Regions from separate parts of the Caldalkalibacillus salinus genome, predicted to be linked through region 2. Evidence: riboswitches for the same ligand, from Rfam matches in the RefSeq annotation. Region 2 holds a riboswitch; each other region holds the start of a gene.
What was found. A riboswitch is a leader RNA that binds a small molecule or an ion and turns the genes downstream of it on or off. The one in region 2 is predicted to bind thiamine pyrophosphate.

Region 1 (4,495 bases), on a different contig from region 2:
TTGGCACTGATCGATAAAATCTTAGATTTACCCTTTGAAGAAGTCATGGGGGACCGCTTCGGTCGATACTCTAAATATATCATTCAGGAGCGTGCTTTACCTGATGCGAGAGACGGATTAAAGCCGGTACAACGTCGCATCTTGTACGCCATGCACCAGGAAGGGAACACAGCGGACAAACCGTTTCGTAAATCCGCTAAAACGGTCGGAACTGTGATCGGGAATTACCATCCACACGGCGATACGTCAGTGTACGATGCACTCGTGCGTATGTCACAAGAGTGGAAAGTACGTAAACGACTCGTAGAAATGCACGGCAATAATGGTAGCATTGACGGGGACCCACAAGCGGCGATGAGATATACAGAAGCGCGTCTATCGCCCCTAGCATCTGAACTCTTAAGAGACATAGACAAACAAACAGTGACTTTTGCACCGAACTTTGATGATTCCGATCAAGAACCTACCGTATTGCCGTCTAGATTTCCGCATTTACTTGTGAACGGTTCAACCGGTATATCGTCTGGGTATGCCACTGATATACCGCCACACAACTTAATTGAAGTCATTGATGCGGTGATCATGTACCTCGAACAGTCCGAGGTATCCGTTGATGAGTTAATGACAGTGTTAAAAGGCCCAGACTTCCCAACAGGCGGGATTGTTCAAGGGATTGACGGAATCAAGCAAGCTTACGAGACGGGTAAAGGAAAAGTGGTCGTCAGAGCAAAATCGAGCTTTGACGTCATGCGTGGGGGACGGGAACAGATCGTCATCACGGAAATCCCGTATGAGGTAGTCAAAGCTAATCTCGTGCGTAAGATTGACGAACTTAGAATAGATAAAAAAGTAGAAGGCATTGCTGAAGTGAGGGACGAAACAGATCGTACTGGCTTACGAATCGTCATCGATTTGAAGAAGGACGCTGATGCAGAAGGGATACTCAATTACTTATATAAAAATACCGACCTACAAATCACGTATAACTTTAACATGGTGGCTATATCCAATAAAACGCCACAACTTATGAACCTCAAAGGCTTATTGGAGGCTTATGTGACGCATCAAAAAGAAGTGGTGACGTATCGTTGTCAGTACGAATTACGTAAAGCAAAGGATCGCGCCCATATTGTCGAAGGCCTAATACACGCCCTTTCCATATTAGATGATGTGATAGCTAAAATTCGTGCATCTAAGGATAAAGGGGATGCTAAGCGTAATCTCATTTCCTCTTTTGGATTCACAGAACCTCAAGCGGAAGCCATTGTGAGCTTACAGTTATACCGCTTAACGAACACAGATGTGACACAGTTGCAGAAGGAAGCTAAAGAGCTAGAGAAGAAGATTAAGAAGCTCGAAGCGATCCTTGCCAGTGAGAAGAAGTTGGTACAAGTCATTAAAAAAGAATTAGAAGAGATAAGAGATACGTACGGAGATGCTAGGATGACGGAGGTTCAGGCGGAAATAGAAGAGCTCAAGGTTAGCCTAGAAGTGATGGTGCCATCCGAAGATGTGATGGTTACCGTCACGCGTGACGGCTATGTGAAGCGCACGAGCATGAGGTCGTATGCCGCCTCCAATGAAGATGAGGTCGGGATGAAGGATGAGGATGAATTATGCCATTTACTCACATCAAATACGACGCATACGTTATTACTATTTACGTCAAAAGGGCATTATCTATACCTACCTGTCCACGAGCTACCAGATATCAAGTGGAAAGAAATGGGGCAACATATCTCTAATTTAATCCCGATAGATAAAGATGATCGTATATTGTCCGCCTACAGTGTAGAAGATTTTGATCAAACGGATGACATGCTCCTCTTCATAACGAAGCAAGGCATGGTCAAACGTTCCAAACTATCAGAGTATAAAGTGCAACGTTACTCCAAACCTATTGTGGGTATAAAGCTAAAAGGTGAGGATGAAGTCGTACGAGTGTATCGTACCCAAGGGCATCATGAGCTCTTACTGATCACACAACAGAGCTTTGCCCTGTGGTTTGAAGAGGAAGAAGTGAGTGTGATGGGGGTTAAAGCAGGCGGTGTGAAGGGCATTAACCTTAAAGATGATGAAGTGGTTGACGGTATACTGTTTCATGATATACGTGATTTTGAGACTGTCAAAATGCATACTCACAGACAAACCGTTAAGAGATTAAAACTTGATGAGCTGACTCAACACACAAGAGCACGTAGAGGAACCAGAATGATCAAAGAACTCAAAACGAATCCTCATCGTGTAACCGAGGTTGAGGTCCATTGGAAGAGCAAGAATGGAAACGACACTCAAAGCCCTGAAGAAGATCAAACCCAAACGTGACTCTATATTTAAAATGTATGTTGATAGGTGGGGTTGCGTATAAAGGTTGACCCATCTCGTCATGTTTGGTAATATTAACCATGAGCATCATTAAAATATAAAACTTCATACTCTACTAGGGGAGTCCTGTAGCTTGGACTGAGAGAAGAGTGCGTTCTAAATTCTTCGACCCTTAGAACCTGATCTGGTTAGTACCAGCGTAGGGAAGTAGTTGGGCCATTCACAAGCCAATCATCGTTATACATTAATGAACATCTATTCGTACACATGTAACAGCATGAAGACTTGGCGTGAATTTCAGTTTCCAATTAAAACCGATCGGGTTCCTATTCTTAGGACCCGTTTTTTAATGCTTTAAATTAGTCTTATGAGGCTTTTAAGTGACACAGGCTTAGCCTTACCTTACGCAAAGTATTGGGATTTCAGGTGGTTCTAGTAGAGACTGGAGTGGGGAAGGAGCGTTTGTTTTGACAAGCCAAGATCCATTAACCATGACATTTAGGTCACAGTTTGAAAACAGTAAAAAGGTTTATAAAGTGGGTTCGAGACCAGATATTAAAGTGCCCATGAGAGAGATTCAACTGACGCCTACGAGAGAAACAACAGGTGAAGTGGTAGAGAATGAACCTATACGCGTTTACGACACGAGTGGGGTGTATATAGACCCCGACGTCGACCTTGATATTCGTCAAGGATTACCAGCCCATCGTCACACGTGGATCATCGAACGCGGAGATGTTGAATTTTATGAAGGTCGAAACTTGAAACCTGAAGACGATGGATTAATCCCCCACCAAATGGCATCCCCAAACATAGAAAGGTTCCCTATAACGAAGCAAAAGTCTTTGAGGGCAAAACCAGGACATAATGTGACTCAAATGCACTACGCTAAAAAGGGCATCATCACCCCAGAGATGGAGTTTATCGCTATAAGAGAAGGAATGGATCCCGACTTTGTCCGTCAGGAGGTGGCCCGTGGCCGAGCCATTATCCCCGCTAATGTCAATCATCCTGAAAGTGAACCCATGATTATCGGTCGCCATTTTCATGTTAAGATTAATGCCAATATTGGCACTTCCGCTGTTCATTCCTCAATAGAGGAAGAAGTTGAAAAGATGACATGGGCCACTCGATGGGGGACAGACACCATTATGGACTTATCTACAGGTAAGCATATTCACACCACACGGGAATGGATTATACGCAATTCTCCTGTACCAGTAGGAACAGTGCCCATATATCAGGCTTTGGAAAAGGTGAATGGCGTCGCTGAAGATTTAACGTGGGCGGTTTATCGTGATACTTTAATTGAGCAGGCCGAACAAGGTGTCGATTATTTCACCATTCATGCTGGTGTTTTACTACGCCATATACCGCTAACAGCCGAGCGTACGACAGGAATAGTATCCCGTGGCGGGTCCATCATGGCGCAATGGTGTTTGGCACACCATGAGGAGAGCTTTCTGTACACGCATTTTGAAGACATTTGCGAAATATTGAAGCAGTACGATATTTCGATCTCGTTAGGAGATGGGCTTCGTCCAGGATCAATCGCGGATGCGAATGATGAGGCCCAATTTGCAGAGCTGGAGGTGCTAGGTGAGTTAACGGACATCGCTTGGAAACATGACGTACAAGTGATGATTGAGGGGCCTGGTCATGTGCCCATGCACTTGATTAAAGAGAATATGGATAAGCAGTTAGAGATTTGTAAAGAAGCGCCCTTCTATACCTTAGGTCCTCTTACAACGGATATTGCGCCGGGATATGATCATATCACTTCAGCTATTGGGGCTGCAATGATCGGATGGTACGGTACAGCCATGCTATGTTATGTGACACCGAAAGAGCATCTAGGTTTACCGAACAAAGATGATGTACGTGAAGGGGTCATCACTTATAAAATTGCGGCGCATGCAGCAGATCTTGCGAAGGGTCACCCACATGCTCAAAAAAGGGATGATGCTGTTTCCAAGGCGCGTTTTGAATTCAGGTGGAAGGATCAGTTTAATCTGTCGTTGGATCCTGAGCGAGCACGGGAGTATCATGACGAAACGCTGCCATCAGAAGGGGCTAAAACAGCACATTTCTGTTCCATGTGTGGGCCCAAATTTTGTTCAATGCGGATCTCTCATGATATTAGAGCACTCGCAAGTGAAAAAGGGATGAG
Region 2 (4,495 bases):
TTTCGGCTAGAAGGGCCACCCCCGGTTTGCGTATGATTAGAAATGCTACCGTAGCTGCAATAAACCACATACCGTATATCAGTTCATCGAAGTGTAAACCGAGGGGAGACACTAAATCTGAAACGGGCCCCCAAAGCTTATAAATAATAGCAAAAACCACAGAGATAACAATGGTGACCAGGATATCTGTGAGTGTTAATCTTTTTTTCATTGTCATAACTCCTTCCCGTGTCCTAGCCGACGCGTAAAACACGTTCCATTTTTATTTTGTGACAAGCCCTTCGTTAGACACAGGCCATGTTTGTTCTTGATACGCCATATCCCAGAACATGTACTCAAACTTACTCGTGCGCACGAATATATTCTCTAAGTGGGCCAACTCTTGCTCAGGCTTCCCTTCAGTTAGAAGATTAAGCTCATCAATAAGCCAATTCGCTAGTTGACCAAACTCTTCAGAGGCATACATTTGGACCCATTCGCCATAGAACTCATGCTCACTCGCACCAGGGATCTCACTTAACGCTTTCCCTATTTCAGAGTAACTCCACATACAGGGTAAAAGAGCACAAATCAGTTCAGGTAGGGTCCCGTTTTGTGCGACTTGAAGCATGTAATGAGAGTAAGCAAGCGTCACCGCTGCCGGCTCTGCTTCCTCTAATTCCTCAGCGGTAATATCAAACTTTTTGGCATATTGACGGTGAACATCCATCTCTACATTGAGCGTAGCGTCTAGCAATTTGGCAAACTCCCCCATGGTGCGCACATCGTCAGCCTTAACCGCCCCTAAGGCAAATAGCTTGGCAAAGTCTTTAAGATATAAATAGTCTTGAATCATAAAGTATCTGAACTTCTTTACATCTAAAGTGCCCTCACCTATCTCTTGCACAAACGGATGTTGATGATTCGCTTCCCATATGGGGTGAACTTTTTGATGTAAGCGATCTGTAAATGTCATCACACATTTATCCCCTTTCATTATGTATCTATGTTTTTTTCTGGTGGCTCCAGGTGTAGATCGTTTGAACCATGACCTTGGTAAAGTGGATCAGTTGCGCAATGCTTAAACTTTCGTTAACAGAGTGTGCTTCACGCATCTCTCCAGGGCCATAGATAACCGTTGGTATACCGGCTTCTCCCAGCCATCCTCCATCCGTAACTGACGTTGACATGCCAACCTTTGGTGCTTCTCCTACAACTGACTGATGGGCAGACATGAGTGATTGCACACCGGGATGTTCGATGTCGATGTCCAATGACGGAAAAATTTCACCTTTGTCTTCAATCATAGAGGTTCCCCCCCACTCAAACGTAGGTGGATGCTCCCTGAGCCAGGGATCTGCTGCGGCGACTTGCCGTATATAGTCTTCTACTTCCTGTGCAACCTGCTGGTGTGACTCATCCGGGTAAAAGTGTACCGTCACCCACAGCTTACATTCATCTGCAATAAAGGCCGGGTGGCGTCCACCTTCTATGACAGCGGGATTAATTGTATTCGTACCGTGAGGAAAACCGGGATAAGATTTTGTCACCGCCCAGTGACGCTCCAGTTCTTGTAAGCCTTGAATGATCTTTGCCATTTTTTCAATCGCACTAGCCCCAAAAAGGCCACCACCAGCATGTATCATGTGACGCCGTGTGCCGTCGTGAAAGGTAGTTGGACTCTTAATAGTGATCCACCCGGTTATGACACCCCCTTGACCGTGAATGTTCAAATCACTCGTATCGACCACGATTGCAAAATCAGCACCATAGCCCTTGCGACAACACTCAAGCGTCCCCGCTTCTCCAACCTCTTCTCCTATAACTGATTGCAGTATGACATCGCCTGGCAATTGAATACCGTTCTGTTCTAGTAGCTTTAGCGCAAAAAGGACGCCAGCCATGCCCCCCTTCATATCAGCTGATCCTCTGCCGTAAATTCTGCCATCCTTCACCAACGGCTCAAAAGGGGAGGACGTCCACCCTTCATCATCCACTTCGGCCACGTCAATATGTCCATTGATGATTAAGCTGTGATACGTCTGTGAGTGTATGCCCTTCTTAACCCCCACCACATTTGGGTCTCCAGGATATACCTCCCACATATCGGTCTCAAAGTCCATATCTCTGAGATACTGAGCGATAAACCTTTGCGCTTCTGAAGTGTTTCTTGCAGGCGGACTAGGTGTCTCAAAGGTGATGAGTGTTTTCAGTAACTCGATAAGTTCGTCCTTCCGTGTGTCCACCTGCTGCATTAAGTGGTCTAACGTTTGCTGTTTAATTTGTATTGACACTTTGACTTATTGCCTCCTTTCCGGTCGACCTCCCTCTAATCTGACCCTAAACGTTTCAAACATATAAAAAACCACCTTCCGTAAAAGGAAAGTGGTTAACTTCTAATGTATAGACGTCACTCCGTCGATGATATCCCAATAATGCCAGTAAAAGTGTTCAAGTTTCTTTTAGTTATACACTTACACTTGAACCACTTGGCTCATTTGGGATAAACAACTACCGGTTCGACCACCACTTCCCTACGCTAGTATGATCTAGATCAGGTTCAAGGGTTAAGGCCAACGCCTCTCTCAGCTACAAAGAGCACCCCTAGCGGTAAAACGTATGTTGTTGTCTGTTTTTAATTCTTATAGACGTCGCTTCTAAATCGCATGTTAGATAAATCAAGCTTAATACATATTTATCATAAAAGGTGAAAATGTGCAAGTTGTAAAGCGATACACCATTCATATATGACATCTGAAGGAGCCGGAGATAGACGTCATTTTTACCTATCCCGTATTTTTAATAAAATATTATTGCGCCTTTTTTATAGTATCAATTCTACGATGTTCCGTTTGCTCACGTTCACGGTGTATTTTTTCACGCTCTTTATTAATCTCTCTTACCACATCGTCTACTTGGTGATAGACCTGTTCTGCTTGTTCAAGGGAATCATTTATTTTTCCGTGCACCGTCCAATCCACAATAAAACCGTCGAAAAAGTAATCGGCAAATGATAAAAATTCACCAATGTCAATATGTACATGCCCAAACTGTCTTTGGATGTCCTTGAGCTCGGACTCAAATTTTCTTAGGGCATTTTGTGCGCTGTGTATTTCACCCTTCGCCGTATCGAGATGATCATGCTTTATCGCTGTAGAGATTAATCCCCCGCCGAATAGATCAAAGGTCGACCATCCCTTCGCTTTATCCAGAGATTCTATCACATGCGAGAGCTTCGATAGGGCAGATTGTCCCGCTTGAATCGCTTCATCATATTCCTTTAATTCAGAGCTCAACTCTGCCTTTTTCTCTGAAAGTGCAAATAATTCTTCCGACCAAACCGTGGCTGTATCCTTAATCAGCGCCTCTTTTTCCTGTAATAGTGTCTCGTATGTTTGATCGACATGATGAAGTGGGGCCAGTAAAGATGAGAGTTCAATCATTTCTGATTTCATATCTTCCACCGTATGTACGGCTTCATCATACTTTAATTTTGCGGCCACCGCCTCTTGTCTTTCTTTTTCTAGACGCTCTAACTTTTTTCCAATCACCGTGTAAAGGAAGTTAGACACCGACAACCCTTCTAGCTTTTTAACATCTTCCTCTTCTTTTTCCAAGAGATGTCCTAGGCGCTTTTCCTTCTGCTCTTCTTCCTTCAATTGCGCTTCTAGTTCCCGATACATTGCCGTCCATTTTGCTTTTTGTCTTTTCTGATCTACGACCGTTTCTAACCGTTCATTCAGATCTGCCAACATGAGTGCTTCCTCCTTTCCTATTCTTAATAGTACGATACATCACGTGCCAAGTTTCAGGGGTATATTCCGTGTGCTTGATCATAATAGGTCCTTAGCCCCGATATGATCTCTATCGTTCCGCCTAAGATAGCGAATGGAGGAAACGTTGTAATCGATCAGCACCCTCTTCTAAAATGTCATCATGATAAGCATACGATATACGGACATAGCCTTCCCCGTAATTTGAAAAAGCGCTGCCTGGTACGATGGCGAGTTTCTGCTCTTCTAGTAATTGTGAGGCGAAATCAAAAGATGGTCTCTGCCACTTTTTAATAGAGGGGAATATATAGAACGCACCACTCGGTTTGACAAAGTCGATGCCCATATCCTCTAGTCGCTTGATCATATAATCTCGTCTGCGTGCATATACACGTTTCATTTCCTCTGCATCTCGTTCTCCCACGGTTAGCGCCTCAATCGCTGCATGTTGACTGATTGAACTCGTACAGCTGACATTATACTGGTGAACCTTAAGCATATGCTTGGCTAGAAATGCCGGTGCAAATGCAAAACCCATACGCCAACCGGTCATTGCATGTGACTTAGACAAGCCGTTAATTACGATGGTTTTGTCCCGTAATTCTGGATATTGGGCGATAGACACATGGGACTGGTCATATATCAGTTCTGAATATATTTCGTCTGAGAGAATGAATAAATCCTTATCACGTAGGACCTCGACAATCGCGCTCATTTCATCCCGGTCGAGCGTACACCCAGTC
Region 3 (4,495 bases), on a different contig from region 2:
TTTACCCTGTTTTTGGTATGTGTATGGGCTATCCAGATCAAGATCCTGCACAGAAGCCGCGACTCCCACAGGAAGCCATTTATTTTGAGAATGAATATCCCACTTACGAACATATTGAGTCTCACGTGGAAGAGTTTGACAATGTTATGAAACATTACTATGAAGAACGCACGCAAGGTAAGCGAACAGACACTTGGTCAGACATGATGGTCAAAACGTTAGGTGAACCGAGACGAACACACATGAAATCCTTTCTCCAAAGTAAAGGGTTTATGTTAAAATAAATGTCATGAAATGATCAAAAAAAGGGATCTAAATTTTGATTCTATTTCGTTTATAATTAAAAATATATAAGCTCATAAAGAATGGGATAAATTTAAAGGGGGATGTATAGTGGGTAAAAGAATTTTTCTATTTATACTAACCAATATACTCGTATTGGCTACCATTATGATTGTATTGAATTTGATTGGGTTTACGGGCTACATTGATAATGGCAAGATCCAATACCAACAATTACTCGTTTTGAGTGCCGTGATCGGTTTTAGTGGCGCTTTCGTCTCACTGGCTATATCCAGATGGATGGCTAAAAAAGCGATGGGGGTGCGCGTACTAGATCCGAATGCTAATCTTTCATCCGCTGAAAGAGCCCTAGTAGATAAAGTACACGACCTTTCACGTAAAGCTGGTATAACGGTCATGCCTGAGGTTGGGATTTACGAATCTCCAGAGGTCAACGCTTTTGCCACAGGTCCTACCAAAAATCGTTCACTCGTGGCTGTTTCTAGAGGGCTATTGCAATCAATGGATTCCGACGCTGTTGAAGGGGTGTTAGCCCACGAGGTGGCGCACATTGAAAACGGCGATATGATCACGATGACCCTTATTCAAGGGGTCGTCAACACGTTCGTGGTCTTCTTGGCACGAATTGCCGCCTTTGCCGCGTCACGCTTTGTCAAGCCTGAGTTACAAGGCATTGTCCATTTTATTGCCGTGCTCGTGTTCCAGATCCTGTTCTCTATCCTAGGCAGCATTGCCGTTATGGCCTTCTCACGCTACCGTGAGTTCCATGCTGATAAGGGTGGGGCACACCTAGCCGGTAAAGATAAGATGGTTCATGCGCTACAATCGCTACAACGTCATGTTCATGCCGTGGATAATAGCCAATCGTCTGTCGCTACGCTTAAAATTAGTGGGAAACAAGGGATGTCTCAGTTATTCTCTAGTCACCCCGATCTTAATGAACGTATACGCAGATTACACGAATCATAATAATTAGAGTATAAAAAGGGTGCAGCAGATTTCTGCTGCACCTTTTATGACATCATCAGTATAAACATCAAACGACCATAAAACATAGAGACTTTACAATAGAGAAACCTGTGTCGCAATGTTATAATAGGAGATGAAATAGTATAAAAGTCTTGTAATAAGGCTGGTTAGATCATCAAACTTATAGCTATGACCTTTGCCTTTAGCATGTAGTCACAACTTAAAAGACGATTGACAAGACTAGGGGTGCCCCCTACAGGGCTGAGAGTAAAGGTGTTTTTTACAACCCTAAGAACCTGATCTGGTTGGTACCAGCGTAGGAAAGTCTTCATCGTAAGTCCATATACTGGCTGAACAAGAGGAAGCTTTCTTACAGGAAGCTTTCTTCCTTTTTGTATCAGACATTTTTTGGAACTAACATTTTTTTGGTACTAACTTATAATCGGGATTGATCTAAGAGCGTTTATACACACACATGAAGGAGGATTCACCTTGAAGCAGGATTTCCATCTCTATGTCATTACGGGAGAACAGTTTTATCAAGGAAAGGACTATCTACAGGTGATAGAAGAAGCGATTCTTGGTGGGGCTGATATTGTACAATTAAGAGAGAAAGACAAATCTAAAAAAGAATTGCTAGATATGGCCAAGGCGCTACGCTCATTAACTGCTAGATACAATGTGCCCTTTATCGTCAACGACCATATAGATATAGCGCTCGCTGTAGACGCTGACGGGATACACCTTGGGCAAGATGACCTCCCATTACAAGAGGCAAGGAAAATACTCGGACCAGATAAAATCATCGGTATTTCCACACACGCGCTGGAAGAAGCGCAGGAAGCCAAGAAAAATGGAGCCGATTATATCGGCGTTGGTCCTGTGTTTGAGACGAAGAGTAAGGCGGATGTTGTAGACCCAGTTGGCTTGGATTACGTTCAGCAGGTGACTGAACACGTTGATATGCCTTACGTTGCCATTGGTGGCATCAAACTGCATAACGTTCAGGACGTTCTTAAGGCTGGTGCCCGACGTATTTGTGTCATCAGTGCCATCGTTGGTGCGGAAGACGTGAAGGCCACCGCCGCTGCCTTTAGTCAGGAGATTAAACGTGCGAGAGGAGAGTGAGACAAACATGCAACTAACGGTGAATGGCAAACAAATAGAGCTGGAGTTACAAACAGTTCAAGAACTTGTTCAACATTATGGCTTGAAAGAAGCGCACGTGGTAGCCGAAGTGAACGGTGAAATTATTGATCGCGCCATATGGGAGGATCATCAGTTAGAACCGGGTGCGAAGATTGAGCTTGTACATTTTGTGGGAGGCGGCTAAACGAAGCCGAAGCGACCAAGAGGAGGATCACAAATGGACATTTTAGAAAATGACGTTCTAGAAATAGGGGGGCAAAAGTTTCGCTCGCGTTTCATGATTGGAACTGGTCGATATCCGAACCCCTATATTCAACAAGAAGCGATCAAGGCGTCCGAATCAGAGATTTTGACCTTCGCCATTAGAAGAGTGAATTTGGAAGACCCGGAAGAAGATGCCATATTGCAGCACTTAGAGGGGATGTCCTTCACTTATTTGCCGAATACGAGCGGAGCCAAAAATGCGGAAGAAGCGATCCGTATTGCTAGACTCGCGAAGGCATCGGGCATATCCAATTGGATTAAGATTGAAATCAGTGTCAATGAAAAAACGTTGCTACCGGATCCGGTTGAAACATTAAAAGCAACAGAGGTATTAGCGAACGAAGGATTTGTTGTTTTACCGTATACCTCAGATGACCCGGTCTTATGTAAACGGCTGGAAGAAGCGGGGGCAGCAGCTGTGATGCCAGGTGGTGCACCGATAGGAACAGGATTAGGGATATTAAACCCTTATCACCTTCAGCTCATTGTCGAAGAGGCGAATGTCCCGATTATTGTCGATGCTGGTCTGGGCTCCGCTAGCGATGTAGCTCAAGCGATGGAACTCGGGGCGTCTGGCGTTCTCATGAATACCCCAGTGGCCAAAGCGAAAGACCCAGTGAAGATGGCCAGGGCGATGAAACTAGCGATTGATGCCGGACGGCTATCCTACCTTGCCGGACGGATCCCTAAGAAAAAATACGCCACAGCCAGTAGTGTATTAGAACACATCTCTAAGTAGTAAGGGAAGAGGATAGATTAATGATGAGCAAAACACAACCCTGTATCATCGTAGGCGGTGGTGTGATCGGTCTAGCCATCGCCTTTGAACTTGCCTCTAGAGGGCATCAAATCACAATACTGGAACGTGGAGCATGTGGTGGACAAGCAACTGGAGCCGCAGCCGGCATGCTTGCCCCCTACTCTGAGATAGGGGAAGATCCTGATGATTTCTTCACCCTTGCCCACCAAAGCCTGAAAATGTATCCCGAGTGGCAAAGTCGCGTGAAAGAAGTATCACAAATGGATTTTGAATACAACACAAATGGGAGTTTGCATGTGGTGTTCCATGAAGCAGATGAGCTAGGACTTGAGACACGCCTAGAATGGCAAAACGGGTGGGATGTACAGGCTGAGATCGTTAAAGGTCCACAGCTTAGGGCGTTGGAGCCACATCTCACGCCCGATGCAACGGCGGCCATGTATTATCCAGAGGAGCACCATCTCTATGCGCCACATTATGTACAGGCGCTAAAAGAGGCGTGCCTGCGGCTAGGTGTCCAGGTTCAGGAACATGTTGGTGAAGTGACGATCGGTGAAGTGACCCAAGATGTCGTTAACTTGCATACAGAACAACAAGGGGTTTTTCACGCTGAGCGATGTATTCTAGCGACCGGGGCGTGGACTTCTTCTTATGAAAAAACACTTGGCGTTCAACTTCCCGTTTTTCCGATTAGAGGACAAATCTGTGCTTACCAAAACAGGCCAGCCACAGAGGTGAGACATATGGTGTTTTCTAGCCAAGGCTATGTCGTATCAAAAGAAATCGGTAGTGTTGTTTGTGGGGCTTCAGAAGATGTAGCCGGTTTTGAAGTTTCAACCACTGAGAAAGGCATTCAGCGCTTGAAGAAATGGAGTCGCAGACTTTTTCCTTATATGGAAAAAGAGGAGCCATTCCATCAATGGGCTGGATTAAGACCGGCCACACAAGATGGCTATCCCCTCATCGGTACGCTACCTCATCTACCAAATGTGCTCATCTCTAGTGGCCATTATAGAAATGGGATTCTTTTAAGCCCACGTAATGCAACCC

Region 1: another riboswitch for thiamine pyrophosphate. It lies ahead of thiC (phosphomethylpyrimidine synthase ThiC); the one in region 2 lies ahead of JKM87_RS04720 (acetylornithine deacetylase).
Region 3: another riboswitch for thiamine pyrophosphate. It lies ahead of thiE (thiamine phosphate synthase); the one in region 2 lies ahead of JKM87_RS04720 (acetylornithine deacetylase).

What each region holds. Positions count from the first base shown of each region.
Region 1 covers NZ_JAERVL010000012.1:131,794-136,288, reverse strand. The annotation lists gene parC (DNA topoisomerase IV subunit A) at 1-2,325, shown strand; gene parE (DNA topoisomerase IV subunit B) at 1-17, shown strand, start outside; TPP riboswitch at 2,433-2,548, shown strand; gene thiC (phosphomethylpyrimidine synthase ThiC) at 2,817-4,495, shown strand, end outside.
Region 2 covers NZ_JAERVL010000004.1:204,126-208,620, reverse strand. The annotation lists gene JKM87_RS04730 (ECF transporter S component) at 1-211, opposite strand, end outside; gene tenA (thiaminase II) at 263-955, opposite strand; gene JKM87_RS04720 (acetylornithine deacetylase) at 984-2,273, opposite strand; TPP riboswitch at 2,494-2,595, opposite strand; gene JKM87_RS04715 (hypothetical protein) at 2,790-3,734, opposite strand; gene JKM87_RS04710 (aminotransferase A) at 3,856-4,495, opposite strand, start outside.
Region 3 covers NZ_JAERVL010000025.1:52,366-56,860, reverse strand. The annotation lists gene nfsA (oxygen-insensitive NADPH nitroreductase) at 1-284, shown strand, start outside; gene htpX (protease HtpX) at 394-1,272, shown strand; TPP riboswitch at 1,505-1,612, shown strand; gene thiE (thiamine phosphate synthase) at 1,765-2,400, shown strand; gene thiS (sulfur carrier protein ThiS) at 2,384-2,605, shown strand; gene JKM87_RS14280 (thiazole synthase) at 2,639-3,424, shown strand; gene thiO (glycine oxidase ThiO) at 3,445-4,495, shown strand, end outside.